2 regions of the Rhodoferax sp. PAMC 29310 genome follow, and region 1 is predicted to be linked to the other one. Evidence: riboswitches for the same ligand, from Rfam matches in the RefSeq annotation. Region 1 holds a riboswitch; the other holds the start of a gene.
The links. A riboswitch is a leader RNA that binds a small molecule or an ion and turns the genes downstream of it on or off. The one in region 1 is predicted to bind glycine.
Positions count from the first base shown of each region.

Region 2: it holds a riboswitch for glycine, as region 1 does, so the genes downstream of both, J8G15_RS07645 (D-amino acid dehydrogenase) here and gcvT (glycine cleavage system aminomethyltransferase GcvT) in region 1, are expected to answer to the same signal.

Region 1 is NZ_CP072852.1:184,504-192,450, reverse strand. It holds gene J8G15_RS00935 (bifunctional diguanylate cyclase/phosphodiesterase) at 1-2,561, shown strand, start outside; glycine riboswitch at 2,591-2,693, shown strand; glycine riboswitch at 2,714-2,840, shown strand; gene gcvT (glycine cleavage system aminomethyltransferase GcvT) at 2,921-4,078, shown strand; gene gcvH (glycine cleavage system protein GcvH) at 4,157-4,528, shown strand; gene gcvP (aminomethyl-transferring glycine dehydrogenase) at 4,637-7,528, shown strand; gene J8G15_RS00915 (DUF2894 domain-containing protein) at 7,608-7,947, opposite strand, start outside.
Region 2 is NZ_CP072852.1:1,670,384-1,678,330, reverse strand. It holds gene J8G15_RS07670 (potassium/proton antiporter) at 1-228, shown strand, start outside; gene J8G15_RS07665 (NarK/NasA family nitrate transporter) at 436-1,695, opposite strand; gene J8G15_RS07660 (ABC transporter ATP-binding protein) at 1,861-2,694, opposite strand; gene ntrB (nitrate ABC transporter permease) at 2,691-3,614, opposite strand; gene J8G15_RS07650 (CmpA/NrtA family ABC transporter substrate-binding protein) at 3,670-4,914, opposite strand; gene J8G15_RS07645 (D-amino acid dehydrogenase) at 5,242-6,519, opposite strand; glycine riboswitch at 6,602-6,718, opposite strand; glycine riboswitch at 6,733-6,821, opposite strand; gene J8G15_RS07640 (VOC family protein) at 6,892-7,599, opposite strand; gene J8G15_RS07635 (ANTAR domain-containing response regulator) at 7,680-7,947, opposite strand, start outside.

The DNA.
Region 1 (7,947 bases):
AGCCCGCACAAGAAGATCAAATCGCGACGTCGGCATCTGATCGGGCGAAAGAAGTGGTTCGTTCGCGTGACTCGAAAGCGGATTTGTCAGCCTCAAACGAATTGCTACGGGCCATCGTCAACACCGCGCCGATCGGAATTTTCTGGAAAGACACCCAGTCTCGTTACGTCGGCGGCAACCTGGTTTTTGCACGCGACTCGGGATTGACCTGCGTCCAGGAGATCTTCGGCCGGACCGACGAGGAATTGACCTGGGCTGAGCAAGCGGAAAAGTTCCGCTTCGATGACCAATCGGTGATGCAAGGCAACTTAACGAAGCTCGGATACGAGGAATTTTTCAATTCACCTACCGGGACGCCTGCTTGGTTTCAGACGTCAAAAGTCCCTTTGCACAACGATGCAGGCGATGTAGTGGGCTCGCTGGGGATCTACCAGGACATCACCGAACACAAGCAGTCAGAACAGGCCTTGGTCGCCTCTCAACAGCAGTTTCGCGATTTAGTCGACTCAACCGCCGGCATTGTCTGGGAAGCCGATGCCACCACCTTTCGCTTCAATTTCGTGAGTCAGGATGCAGAACACCTGCTGGATTTTACCGTTGAAGAATGGCAAATTCCGGGATTCTGGGTCCAAAACCTGCACCCGGATGACCGGTCTTGGGCGCTGGAGTACTGCGCCTCTTGTACCAGCCGCCCTGAGGCCCACGATTTTGAGTACCGCTTCATCAGCAAAGATGGCCGAATCGTCTGGTTGCACGACATCGTGAAAGTGGTCGCGGTGGCCGGTCAACCGCGCTGGCTGCGAGGCGTGATGTTCGATGTCACCGCTCGAAAACTCGCCGAGGCCCAATTGAAATTGGCCGCCAGTGTGTTTACCCATGCCGGCGAGGGAATCACGATCACGGACGCCAGGGGTCGCATTGTCGAGCTCAATGACACATTCACCGCTATCACAGGGTCTAGCCGTGAGGAGGCCTTGGGGCAATCCTCCGAAATACTGAGATCCGGGCACCATGACGACGAGTTTTTCGGGTCCATTTGGCGCGAAGTGCACCGCCGGGGCCACTGGCAGGGCCAAATTTGGAACAAACGAAAAAACGGCGAAATCTACGCCCAAAGGACGACAGTCAGCGCCGTGCTTTATGAGAACGGTGTGGCGCAAAACTATGTCGGTCTTATTTCCGACATCACGGAGCTCAAACGGCACCAAAGCGAGCTGGAGCGGGCTGCCCACTTCGACAGTTTGACGGGCCTTCCCAACCGCCTGCTGCTGGCCGACCGACTCAGCCACGCCATGAATCAGTGTCAGCGCCAAAACCACTCATTGGCAGTGGTTTATCTGGACCTGGACAACATCAAAGAGGTCAACGACGAGTACGGGCACGCCGCCGGGGACGCGCTGTTGATTGAGGTGTCACGTCGTATGAAAATCGCCTTGCGTGAGGGAGATACCTTGACGCGCCTGGGCGGAGACGAGTTTGTGGCCGTATTGAGCAACCTGTCAGAACCCGACGATGGCATTCCTGTGCTGGAGCGTCTGCTACAAGCGGCAGCGGTTCCTGTGACGGTTTCGACGGCGCCTGACGAACAAGGCGAAAAAGATCACATCATTGTTCGCGTATCTGCCAGCATGGGCGTGACTTTTTATCCGCAAGACCCGGCGGACGCCGACCAACTGATGCGCCATGCCGACCAGGCCATGTACGCCGCCAAGCAAGCGGGGAAAAACCGCTACCAGTTGTTCGACATCGCGCAGGACGTGGCCATTCAGTCGCGCCGTGAAGGGCTCCAAAACATTCGCACCGCGCTGGACCGCCGTGAGTTCGTTCTGCACTACCAACCCAAGGTCAATATGCAGTCGGGCGTTGTCACTAGCGTGGAAGCGCTGATCCGCTGGCAACACCCCGAAAAGGGATTGCTGCCGCCCGCAGCGTTTCTGCCGCTCATGGCAGGCCACCCAATCAGCATGGAGGTCGGCGAATGGGTGATTGAGACCGCCCTGAGCCAAGCCAGCGCGTGGTTGGCACAAGGACTGGATGTGAAAGTGAGCGTGAACCTGGATGCAGCGCAGTTGCAGCAATCCGGCTTTGCCGAACGCCTGAGCGACATTCTGACCAAGCACCCGGACGTGCCGCAACAGCGCCTAGGCCTTGAGGTGCTGGAATCCAGCGCACTGGAAGATTACGACCGAGTCTGTGATGCCATGCACGCCTGCCATGCCTTGGGCGTGAGCTTTGCGCTGGACGACTTTGGCACCGGTCACTCCTCCCTCACCTACCTCAAACGCCTGCCGGCGCAAACCTTGAAAATTGACCAGACTTTTGTTCGGGACATGCTAGACGACCCCAGCGACCTCGCCATCGTCAAGGGCGTCATAGGCCTGGCCCAGGCCTTTGGACGCAACGTGGTCGCCGAAGGGGTTGAGACGGCTGCCCAGGGCCAAGCGCTTCTGTCGCTGGGCTGCGAAATGGCACAAGACTATGGGATAGCCCGCCCGATGCCAGCGAACCAAATTCCCGCCTGGGTGACCCAGTGGGAATCCAAGGCAGTTTGGACGGATTGAGATCGATCACTGCCGGCCTGCATTAGAATTCCGACTCGTCAGGAGAGAGCTTTCCCAGAGAAAGCCGCCGAAGGCGCAGAACCGCTGATTGCAGCGGTTTGAACGCTCAGGCAAAAGGACTGACAAGCGCGTCAGGGTGTCACCACCCAGCGCGTCTCCCCACTGGAGAGAGGCCAAACCGGATTTGGCCCACCGAAGGAGCAAACCGCAGTCTGCCAGCCCACCCGGGTTGACGTTGGCCCGGTGAATCTCTCAGGTAGAGCGGACAGCGGGGGCACAGGCCAGGGGTTTGACATCGCGTCAAACCTTCGGATTTGGATACGCCCCTGGGCGCCACGCGCCCGAACCGGAGTTCGCTGATGACTGCCACCACACCCCCTCTTGCCGCGCTGCTTAGTGTTCCGCTGAATGATCTGCATGTCTCGCTGGGCGCCCGCATGGTGCCATTTGCCGGCTATTCCATGCCCGTGCAGTACCCCGCCGGCCTGATGGCCGAACACCACCACACCCGCACGGCCGCCGGCTTGTTTGATGTGTCCCACATGGGCCAGTTGCGTCTGGTGGGCCCTGACGCCGCCGCCGCTTTTGAGACCCTGATGCCGGTGGACGTGATCGATCTGGCCGTGGGAAAACAGCGCTACGGTCTGCTGCTCAATGACGACGGAGGCATCATTGACGACCTGATGTTCTTCAACAAAGGCGATGACGAGATTTTTGTCATCGTCAACGGTGCTTGCAAGATCGGAGACATTGCCCACATCCAGGCCAAGATCGGCGAGCGTTGCCAGGTGATTCCCATGCCTGAGATGGCCTTGCTGGCACTGCAGGGCCCACAGGCCGTCACCGTCTTGTCTCGCCTGGCGCCCGGCGTGGAAAACTTGGTGTTCATGACTGGCGGCAACTTCAAAGTAGACGCTGGCACAAAAATCATTCACGTCTTTTTAACCCGCAGTGGCTACACCGGAGAAGACGGTTTTGAGATCTCCGTGCACGAGAGCGACGCCAACGCCCTCGCCCACGCCCTGCTGGCCCAGCCTGAAGTGAAGCCCATTGGTCTGGGTGCGCGCAACTCGCTGCGCCTGGAAGCCGGTCTGTGCTTGTATGGCAACGACATTGACACCACCACCACGCCCGTCGAGGCGACTCTGAACTGGGCCATGCAAAAGGTGCGACGTACTGATGGCGCCCGTGCCGGCGGTTTTCCGGGGGCTAGCAAAATACTAGCGCAACTCGCAGGTGGCGCGGGCGCTGCAACCCGAAAACGTGTGGGACTCATGGCGCTGGAGCGCATTCCCGTGCGTGACCACACCGAATTGCAAGACCTGGCTGGAAACCGCATTGGCGAAGTGACCAGTGGCCTGCTGGGCCCCACCATCGACAAGCCAGTGGCCATCGGTTATGTGCCGCCTGAACTGGCCGCGCTGGGCACAAAGATCAACGCCATGGTGCGCGGCAAGGCCGTGCCCATGGAGGTAGTGGCCATGCCGTTTGTGCCCACCAACTACTTCCGCGGCTAAAAGCCAGGGTTAAAGCCCACACAGAATTTTTACTGTTTCAACGACTGACACCTTTCATCATTTTTTAGGAGCGCCTCCATGACCATCAAGTACACCCCTGACCACGAATGGCTGAACATTGACGGCGACACCGCCATCGTCGGCATCACGCACCACGCGCAAGATGCCTTGGGCGATGTGGTGTTTGTGGACCTGCCCGAAGTCGGCGCCACTTTTGCTGCCAAAGACATTGCCGGCGTCGTCGAATCCGTGAAAGCCGCCGCTGACGTCTACATGCCCGTCACCGGCGAGATCATCGAGGTGAACGAAGCCCTGCGCGCTGACCCAGCTCTCGCCAACTCCGACCCACTGGGCGCCGGCTGGTTCTTCAAGGTCAAGCTGTCCAACCCGGCCGAGCTGGACGCCCTGATGGACGAAACCAGCTACACCAGCTTCTCCGCTGGCGCCTAAATAGGGCTGCGGGCTGCGGCCCGCGCCGGCTGAGCCTGTCGTAGCCCATTCCCCCCCTTGTTTCGCTCGCCCTTCGACAGGCTTGAGGCGAACGGTTTGTGAGTCCTCATGTCGATGCAATCTCCCCTGCCCCTAAAAACACTCGAAAACACCTCCGAATTTATCGCCCGCCATATTGGTGTTGAAGCGGCAGATGAAGAAATGATGCTGAAAGTCGTCGGATCGGCCTCGCGCCGCGATCTGATTGACGGCATCGTGCCGCGCTCCATTGCCCGCCAATCCGTTATGAACATTCCTGCAGCCATCACGGAAGCCGCCGCGCTGGCCGAGCTGAAGGCGATTTCGGCCAAGAACCATGTGTTCAAGAGCTACATCGGCCAGGGCTATTACGACACCCACACGCCGGGCGTGATTCTGCGCAACATCCTGGAAAACCCCGCCTGGTACACCGCCTACACGCCCTACCAGGCCGAGATCAGCCAAGGCCGCATGGAAGCGCTGGTGAACTTTCAAACCATGGTGGCCGACCTGACCGGCATGCCCATGGCAAATGCCTCCATGCTTGACGAAGCCACCGCCGCTGCCGAAGCCATGACGCTGGCCATGCGCGTGGGCAAGTCCAAGTCCATGACATTCCTGGTGGACGACCAGGTGCTGCCACAAACGCTGGAAGTGATACAGACTCGCGCCAAGCCGCTGGGCATCACTGTGAAGGTGTGCAACGGTGACGAAGGCTTGGCTGAGGACAGCTTCGCCGTGCTGCTGCAATACCCCGGCGTGAGCGGTGTGGTGCGCAATGACAAGGAATGGATTGCGGCCTACAAAGCCAAAGGCGGCGTGGTCATCATGGCCGCCGACCTGCTGGCGCTGACCCTGCTAACGCCCCCGGGCGAGCTGGGTGCTGACATTGCTGTGGGCACGACCCAGCGCTTTGGCATGCCTTTGTGCAACGGCGGCCCACACGCTGCTTACATGGCTTGCCGCGACGAATTCAAACGCTCTTTGCCCGGCCGCTTGGTCGGCGTGAGTGTGGACGTGCACGGCAACCCCACCTACCGTTTGGCATTGCAGACCCGCGAGCAGCACATTCGCCGCGAAAAAGCCACTTCCAACATTTGCACTGCACAGGTCTTGCCGGCGGTGGTGTCCAGCATGTACGCGGTTTACCACGGACCTCAAGGCCTGGTCCGTATTGCCCAGCGCGTGGCCACCTTCACCGCCATTCTGGCGCGTGGTTTGCAAGACATGGGCTACACCCTGGCCCACGCCAGCGCCTTTGACACGCTCACCATCCAAACCGACGACGCTACTGATTTAATAGCCGCTCGCGCACTTTCTGCATGCGCCAACCTGCGTTTAGTCTCTGCAACTTCTCTCAGCGTCTCGCTCGATGAAACCACGACCCGTGACAACGTGGAAGAGCTGTTTGGCTTCTTCGCCAAAGACGGCGCCGCCCTGCCCACCGTGGCCGCGTTTGAACAAGGTTTGGACAATCTGCTGCCCGCCGCGCTGCGCCGGACCAGCCCTTTCATGACCCATCCGGTCTTCAACACGCACCATTCCGAGACCGGCATGCTGCGCTACATCCGCCGCCTGAGCGATAAAGATCTGGCGCTGGACCGCAGCATGATTCCGCTGGGCAGCTGCACCATGAAGCTCAACGCCACCAGCGAGATGATTCCCATCACCTGGCCCGAGTTCGCCCGCATTCACCCGTTTGCGCCGCGCAGTCAATTGCTGGGCTACCTAGAGCTGGACGAGCAATTGCGCGCCTGGTTGTGTCAGGCCACAGGCTATGCTGGCATCAGCCTGCAGCCCAATGCCGGCTCACAGGGCGAGTACGCCGGTTTGCTCGCCATCAAAGGCTTTCATGAGGCCCACGGCCAAGGCCACCGCAACATCTGCCTGATTCCCTCCAGCGCGCACGGCACCAACCCCGCCAGCGCCCACATGGTCGGCCTGACGGTGGTTGTGACCGCTTGCGACGCCCAAGGCAACGTGGACATGGCTGACCTGAAAGCCAAATGCGAAAAACACAGCGATAACTTGGCCGCCGTGATGATCACCTACCCCAGCACGCACGGCGTGTTTGAGACCAGCGTGAAAGAACTCTGCACCCTGGTGCACGAGCATGGTGGTCGCGTCTATGTGGACGGTGCCAACATGAACGCCCTAGTTGGCGTGGCTGCGCCCGGCGAGTTTGGTGGCGACGTGAGTCACCTGAACCTTCACAAAACTTTCTGCATCCCCCACGGCGGCGGCGGCCCCGGTGTTGGCCCGGTGTGTGTGGTAGCTGATCTGGTGCCCTACCTGCCCGGCCACGTGACCGGCGGTGTGCCCAGCCATGGCGTGGGCGCGGTGTCTGCGGCGCCTTTGGGCAATGCAGCGGTGCTGCCGATCAGCTGGATGTACTGCCGCATGATGGGCGCCGAGGGCCTGAAATCGGCAACCGAGATCGCCATCCTGAGCGCCAACTACATCAGCGCCCGTCTGAAAGACCACTACCCCACGCTGTACGCCAGCGCCAACGGCCATGTCGCGCACGAGTGCATTCTGGACCTGCGGCCTTTGAAGGAAACCAGCGGCGGCGCCAATGGCATCTCGGCCGAAGATGTATCCAAGCGCCTGATGGACTACGGTTTCCATGCGCCCACCCTCAGCTTCCCCGTGCCGGGCACGCTGATGGTCGAGCCTACTGAGAGCGAAACGCTGGACGAGCTGGACCGTTTCATCAACGCCATGATCGCCATCCGTGAAGAAATCGCTAAGGTCGAGCGCGGCGAGTGGCCCCAGGACAACAACCCCCTCAAACACGCCCCCCACACGGCCGCGTCACTGATGGGCGAGACCTGGGACCGCCCTTATTCGCGCGAAGTCGGCGCCTTCCCGCTCGCCACACTCAAGCAAGTCAAATACTGGCCGCCCGTGGGCCGGGTGGACAACGTTTATGGCGACCGCAATCTGTTCTGCTCTTGCGTGCCAGTGAGCGAGTACAAGTAACGTCGAAACGCAGGCCCTGCCCGGGTCTGCGAAGGGCTCCAGAGAGCGCCGCGCCGCAAGGTGCGGCGCTTTTTTTACGTCATTTGGCCTTGGCGCGCCGGGGTTTGGCTTTTTTGGCGGCGTCGCCAGCGGCGGCTTTGGGCGCGCTGGGCGCCTTGCCTTTTTCTGTTTGCTCCAGCCCCAGCAGGGTGTCCACGTAGGAGGTGAAGCGGTTCAAGTAGTCGGGCGAGATGTCTCGCATCAGCGTCAATGAGCGCAGCACCAGCATGTGCGAGTTGATGGGGCCGGCGTTCTTGGGCGCCTGGTCCAGCGCCTTGGCCACCTGCCGATCCACGCTGAGTTTGGACCAGGTGTTTCTGAACACCCGGCTGGTTTTGAGTTCGGGCTGCTGGCCCAAGCCGCTGATCACTTCCCCGCTC
Region 2 (7,947 bases), 1.5 Mb from region 1:
TTTGGCGATTTCGTCATTGACGCGGCCACACCCATGATGGACCTTTGCACCTTTTATGGACTGCCCGTGCCGGGCGAGTCCGACCAGAGCGCTGGCCACTGGCTGCGTAACGAGCTCGATCGCCCTCCAGTCGAGGGCGACAGCGCCACCCTGGGTGAAGCCGAGCTCAGCGTGCGCGTCATGGATGGTCAACACATCAAACAGATCGGTATCAAACTCGGCCTTTGATCGAGGTCGGGGCACAAGCGGCAGCGCGCCGCCACCTACTCGTTCCAATGAACCACGGTTGGGGTCGTTGGCTGCCGAAAAATCGTCAAGATTCGACGTGTTCTGAGGCACTTGGTTCAATCCAGATTTCGCGAAGCCGGTGGCATGGATCCGCCATAAAAAAAGGAGGCCGAGGCCTCCTTTTTTTATCTTCATCAATGGCTGGATTTAGTGCGCCGAAGCGGGCTTGGCCGAAGGCGATACCTGCATTTCAGGAGGGCTAACATGAGCACGGCCGCCCTTCTCGGCCCAGGTGCGCGTCCAGCGAACCTGCATTTTGCGCAACATGGCCAGCAGCAGCAGGGCGCAGGCCGCAAAGGCGACAAAACCCCACAAGTAGGTGCCGGTGTACTCTTTGGAGAAGCCCATGGCCAAAGGAATGAAGCTTCCGCCGACGGCGCCAATCTCACCAATCATCGAACCCGCGACAGCCGTTGCCAGTGGCCAGCGCAGTGGCACCAATTGAAACAACGCCCCGTTGCCCGCACCCAGCGAGGCGAAGCACAGCATGAACAAGAGCGTGGTCAAAGGCAGCGAAGCGCCGGCCAGGCCGCACAGCACCAGCGTGGCAGCAATCATGAGCAGAACGCCACTCAAGGTCGTGATGCCGCCGACGCGGTCCGACAAATAGCCGCCCACCACACGCACGGCAGAACCCATCACCGCCGCCAGCATCGTGAGCTGACCGGCTTCGACCTTGCTGACCCCAAACTGGTCATGAAAGTAGGTGGGCAAAAAGCTGGCCAGACCAATGAAGCCACCGAAGGTGACGGCGTAGATCAAGCTGAATGCCCAGCCGTCTTTCTCAAACAGGCAGGCAATGTGCTCCCGGAAGGTTTGATGGGCGCTGTCTTGCGGCTCCCTGGCAAAAATGACCATCACGGCAAAAGGCACCAGCATGCACAAACCAGCCAGGCCATACACCGTCTGCCAACCGTAGGCCACGGCCAGCGGCGGGGCAAACAACACGGCCAGCACAGTGCCAGAGTTGCCCGCACCGGCAATGCCCATGGCCAAGCCTTTGTACTTTGGGGGGAGCGAGCCACTGCCCAGTGACAAGGCCACGCCAAAACTGGCACCTGCGATACCCAGCAACACACCCATGGCGATCACGTCGTTGTAGGAGCTGATAAAGAAAAAGCCAAAGGCCAGTGCACCCATGACCATCGCCATCTCGACCAGCGCCGCATTTTTGCGGCCAATGTACTGAGCCAGTATGCCCAAGGGAAAACGCATGAATGCGCCAGCCAGAATGGGCACCGAGATCATGAAACCTTTTTGCGCTGCGGTCAGGTTGAACGTCTCGGAAATGAACGGCGCCATGGCGCCGTTCAATACCCAGACGGCAAAACAAAAATCAAAGTACAAAAACGCTGCAAACAGCGTGGGCGCGTGGCCACTTTTTAGAAATGTCTTAAATCCCGCCATGGTGCCGGTCCTCTATAAAACTAAACAATTCAATAAATAGGGGTATTGCGAAAACCGTGCCAGTTTTTAGGGCGAAAAAAAGCCCTTGGTGCCACGAAAGTGGGCGCAAGGGCCGGATGATGGTGCATTGCACCAATAGGTGCGCACCAAGTTGGCGAGGGGCGTTCAGGCCGCCTTTTCGACGTGGGCTTGCCGGGTGTACAGAAAATCGATGACCGCCTTTCGGTAGTGCTGGTACGGCGCGCTGCCCGCTAGCGCCACCCGATTGCGCGGGCGCGGCAGGTCCACGCTTAGCACCTCCCCGATGGTGGCGGCCGGGCCGTTGGTCATCATCACGATCTTGTCGGACAGCAATACGGCCTCGTCCACATCATGGGTCACCATGACCACGGTGCTGTGCGTGCGGGCGACGATGTCCAGCAATTCATCTTGCAGTTTGGCGCGAGTGAGTGCATCCAGTGCACCAAAAGGCTCGTCCATGAGCAGTACTTTCGGCTCCATCGCCAGCGCCCGGGCAATGCCCACCCGCTGCTTCATGCCACCCGAAATTTCACCAGGGCGTTTGTGCGCGGCTGGCGTCAGGCCCACCAGCGCCAGGGCGGCATCGGTGCGTTCTTTCAGTTTCGCTTTGCTCTCAGCCACGGCGCCAGTGCGGTTGCCGGAGCCGAACACGCGCTCCACGCCCAGGTAGATGTTCTCAAAGCAGGTGAGCCAAGGCAGCAAGGAGTGGTTCTGGAACACCACCGCGCGCTCCGGGCCAGGTCCGGCAATCTCGCGGTTGGCGCACAAGAGCGTGCCTTGGGTGGGTGTGGTCAACCCGGCAATGAGGTTGAGCAAGGTGGACTTGCCGCAACCGGAGTGCCCGATCAAGGCCACAAACTCGCCTTTGGCCACCGTGAGGTGAATGTCGCGCAGGGCGCAAAACGGGCCCTTTTTGGTTTTGAAGGTCTGCTCAACTCCGGCGATTTCAATGAAATGGGTGTTCAGTTTTTCGTTCATGATTTGACTTCCTCAAAAGTGAAGGCGGTGGCGAGCTTGATCAGTGCATGTTCCAGTACCAGGCCAACCACGCCAATGACAAAGATGGCCACGATGATGTTGGTCACATTGAGGTTGTTCCACTCGTCCCAGACCCAGAAGCCAATGCCTACGCCGCCAGTCAGCATCTCAGCCGCAACGATCACCAGCCAGGCCGTGCCCACGGCCAGGCGCACGCCTGTCAGCATGTAGGGCAAGACGGAGGGAAACAGGATTTTGGTCACGATCTTCCACTCGGACAGGTTCAGCACCCGGGCGACGTTCATGTAGTCCTGTGGCACGCGTTGCACGCCCACGGCGGTGTTGATGATCATGGGCCAGATAGAGCAGATGAAGATGGTCCAGATGGCGGCCGGGTCCGCGCCCTTGAACACCAGCAAACCAATGGGCAACCAAGCCAGTGGCGAGACCGGGCGCATCAGACTGATCAACGGGTTGAACATGCGGCTCATGAATTCAAAGCGGCCAATCACAAAGCCGGCGGGAATGCCAACCAGTGCCGCCAACCCAAACCCGACCGCCACGCGCTGCAGCGACATCAAAATATTCCAGCCCACGCCCTGGTCGTTGGGGCCGTTGCTGTAGAACGGATCGCTGAACAGTATCACCGCTTGCTTGAAGGTTGGAAGGGGTCCGGGGATGCTGTTGCTCGTTCCCACGCTGACCAGGGCCCACACCCCGACCAGCAAGGCAAAGCCCAGCAGCGGCGGCAGCACGGCCATGCCGAGGGCGCGCCAGTCAAAGGGTGTGCGCTCCGGCGTGGCGGTTGCCACAGTGACCGCGGGCTCTCTTGAAGTGCTCACGCGGGATGAGTTTTCTTTGGGGATCGCAATGCCCTCGGCCACGGGGCCTAGGGGCGAGTGAAATACGGCGCTAACCATGGTGTGCTCCTTGAAAGGATAGGTACGGCGGGGAGGGGGCACCTCCCCGCGTCGTTCAGGCTTTGACTTTGAAACTGTCGGCGTACTTTTTGGGGTCCTTGCCATCCCATACCACGCCGTCCATCAGGGTGGAGGTGCGCATCACGTCTTTGGGCACGTTGATCTTGAGTGCTGAGGCGGCCTGCTTGTAGAGGTCAATCTGGTTGATCTCCTTGGCCACCTTGAGGTAGTCAGGGTGGGCGTCCAGCAAGCCCCAACGCTTGTGCTGGGTTAGAAACCACATGCCGTCTGACAGATAGGGGAAGTTCACCGCGCCGTCGTTGAAGAATTTCATGTGATTGGGGTCGTCCCAAGTTTTGCCCATGCCGTTTTGGTAGCGGCCCAGAATGCGCTGGTTGATGGCGTCGACCCCGGTGTTGATGTAAGACTTCTGCGCCACGGTTTCGGCCATCTTCAGCTTGTTCTGAAGGCTGGCGTCAATCCAGCGGCTGGCTTCCAGAATCGCCATGGTGACTGCGCGGGCGGTGTTGGGGTTGTTCTTGACGAACTCTGACGTGGTGCCCAGCACCTTCTCGGGGTGGTCTTTCCAGACGTCCTGCGAAGTGGCAGCGGATACACCAATCCCGTCCATGATGGCGCGGTGGTTCCAGGGTTCACCCACGCTGAAGCCGTCCATGTTGCCGACCCGCATATTCGCCACCATTTGGGGCGGGGGCACCACAATGCAGCGCACGTCCTTGAACGGGTTCACTCCGGCCGAGGCCAGCCAGTAGTACAACCACATGGCGTGGGTGCCGGTGGGGAAAGTTTGGGCAAAGGTGTATTCGCGGGGTTCTTTCTTCATCAGGGACACCAGTCCCGCCAGATCGACCGCGCCCTTGTCGGCCAGGGCCTTGGACAGGGTGATGCCCTGGCCGTTGTTGTTCAGCGTCATCAGCACGGCCATGTCTTTTTTGGGCCCGCTCACGCCCAGGTGAACGCCGTAGACCAGACCGTAAAGCACGTGGGCAAAGTCCAGTTCGCCATTGACCAGCTTGTCGCGCACACCCGCCCAAGACGCTTCCTTGCTGGGAATGATCTTGACGCCGTATTTCTTGTCAAACCCCAGCACGGAGGCCATCACCACGCTGGCGCAATCGGTCAGGGGAATGAATCCAATCTTGACCTCGGTTTTTTCTGGCGCGTCAGAGCCACCGGCGTACACCACCGAGCGCAGCGCGGGGCTGATACCGATGGCGCCCACGGCGGCCGATTGCAGCACAGTCCGTCGGCTCAGTGAATTGGCGAGTAAGTCAGTCATGTGTCTTCTCCAAGGTTTAAAAACAAACGAAAAGCAAAAAAAGGCGTCCTCACGCTGCGCGGGGCTTGGTGCAAGCCGCGTGCAGGTGGGGACGCCTTTGTCCGGATCGACCGGTTGAATCCGCCTTTGGACTCAACCCGTCTGGTGACCTACTTTGGTCGTATCAATGTCTAAGCAATCACTGTGCCAACTTTTTTGAGAGTGAGTTGCTATCGAATATGTAGCTTCTTCCGCATATCGGACAAGGGCTAGGTGTCAATTTCTTGTCTAAGTGTGAATCAGCACGAGGATGGTGCGGTGCACCATCCTGGCAAGGTCGACCATGACTCAGCCTTGGGTAAACGCAAAGTCCACTTCGGGCGTCAACCCACTCACGATGCGGGCAATGGATTTGCCGGAGCCACAAGCGTGCGTCCAGCCCAGCGTGCCGTGGCCGGTGTTGAGGAACAGGTTGGGCAGCTTGCTTTTGCCGATCAGCGGCACGTTGCTGGGTGTAGCGGGGCGAAGGCCGCTCCAGAAACTGGCTTGGGTGGCGTCGCCGGCTCCGGGGAACAGTTGCTCCACCCGGCGGACGATGGCTTCGCAGCGAATGCGGTTCAGGTCGCGGTCATAGCCATTGAACTCCGCCGTGCCGGCAATGCGCAAGCGGTCGGTGCCGTCGCCATTCACCGGCGTCAGGCGTGAAAAAACCAGTTTGAATTCATCATCCGTCAAGCTGACCTGGTGCGCCATGTTGGCGTCCTTCACGGGCATGGTGACCGAATAGCCTTTGGCGGGATAAATAGGCAGTTTGATGCCGAGCTGCTTCAGGTACAACGGGCTGAAAGACCCCATGGCCATCACGTATGAGTCTGCGTACAGGCGCTGGAAGCGGCCCTCGTTGTCGGTGGCCTCCACGTGGTCAATCTGTCCACCCGCTTCGCGCAAGGCGGTGATGGTGTGGTTCATAAAAAACTTCACCCCATTGGCTTCGCACAGTTTGACCAACTCGCGGGCAAAGCGATTGGCGTCACCCGACTCGTCTTCGGCGGTGTAGGTGGCACCGGCCAACTGTGGGCGAATATGGCCCAGGGTGGGCTCCAGACGAACGGCCTCGTCGGCGCTCACGATGTTGCGCTCGCACCCCAGTTCGCGCATTTGCTCGGTGGGTGCCAGAGCGGCGTCAAACTCTTTTTGCGAGGTGTAAAAATGCAGAATACCTTGCGTGCGCTGGTCGTACTCAATGCCCGTGTCGCGGCGCAGTTGCTGCAATGTGTCGCGGCTGTAAGTGCCCAGGCGCACGATTTGCTGAATGTTGTGGCGGGTGCGCGCCGGTGTGCACTCGCGTAGAAACTGCAATCCCCACATCCACTGGCGCATGTCGGCCCGCAGGCGAAACAGCAGTGGCGCGTCTTCTTTGCCCAGCCATTGCAGCAGCTTGATGGGCGCGCCGGGGTTGGCCCAAGGCTCGGCATGGCTGACCGAGATTTGCCCGCCGTTGGCAAAACTGGTTTCCGCCGCCGGGGAGGACTGGCGGTCCACCACGGTGACTTCATGACCCTGTTGGGAGAGGTAATAGGCTGAACTGACGCCAAGAAGCCCGCTGCCAAGAACGATGATACGCATGGATAACCTTTTCGGGGTCTAGCCCAGGCAGAACCTGCAGAGTGCACTATGGAATAAATAGCACCCAGGGCGCTGCCCGGATGCCGCTCCCCCTGTCCTTGGTACCTGAGAGATTCACACCGCAGTGGACTGCGGAGCTTGCTCCTTCGGTGCATCGCCGACACCTTGCGGGTGGCGATGGCTCTCCAGACGGCGTTTACAAATGGTGGCAGTACGTCACCGGTGAGGGTGTACCTGAGCGTTCATGGGAGTTTGCGCCTTCGGTGGAGCGTCTGGGACGCTCTCTCTCCTGCCGGACAGGATTCTAGCGGGTTGGATGAAGTGACCGGCGGAAATATTTCACTGCCGCCAGACTTCGGGCTGCGTTGGTTCTTAAACCCCTTGGCTCTCCAGTTGCACCAAGCCTTTGGGGGTCTTCAACGTGGCAATGAGGTTGGCGGGACCCTCTTCGACGGCAATGCCGGTGAGCCCCAGTGCGTCATACGCAGCCTGCAGTTTGGACGCGGTGGGGTGGGTCACGGCAATGCTTTGCAGCGAGATACCAGAACGGGGCAGGCTGTTGCGCGGGTGCAGGCGCAAGGGCTCTTCCGCGTCAGGCTTGCCCCATTGAATCAAGCTGGGCAGTGCGCCATTAAACAGGCGTTGCCCGTCTTCACGCACCGTGACTTGCCATTGCAGCACCCCTTTGCGGGTATGGCGGCTGGCGTGTACCGCGAGACCGGGTTCGATGTCTTGGCGTTTCAGCGCTATTCGGGCCGCTTGCATGTCGTCGGTATTGACCACGAAGTGCACCAGACGCGGCTGTTTGGCAACGGCCGCCTGCAGTGCCGCGTCGTCCATGTCAAACCAGCGCTTGCCAACCGCATTGGCGGGGCGCGAGGCGGTTGGATTGATGGCGATGATTTCCAGGTAGGCCAGCGGGTAGGCTGGCGTGGCAATTTTGATGAGGCGGTTGTGCGTGCCAAACTGCGCATGCTCGCCGCCGGGACCGGGGGTGACGCCTAGGGTGGCTTCGCACCATTGCACACCCAACTCCAGGGTTTTGGCCACGACAACCAGATGATCTATTTGTGTTTTCATGGCGTGACCTTACCACCGGGGCGGCGCGATTTGCTTGAGGTCTTCGACTTAAATGATGCGCCGCCGGCCGCCGTTGCACCTCAGGCGAGCAGGTCGGCCACGTCCAGCATGCGCTGGGCCACGTCGGCCAGTTTCAGTCCCTTGTCCATGGCGGTTTTGCGCAGCTTGTCGAAAGCTTGCTGTTCGTTCAGGTTTTGGCGCTGCATGAGCAGGCCTTTGGCGCGGTCAATGGTTTTGCGGTCTTTGAGTTCAGTCTTGGTGTCGGCCAGCTCCTGACGCAAAGCCTGCTCGTGCTGGAAACGGGCCATGGCGACGTCCAAAATGGGGCGAATGCGTTCGCTGGACAGC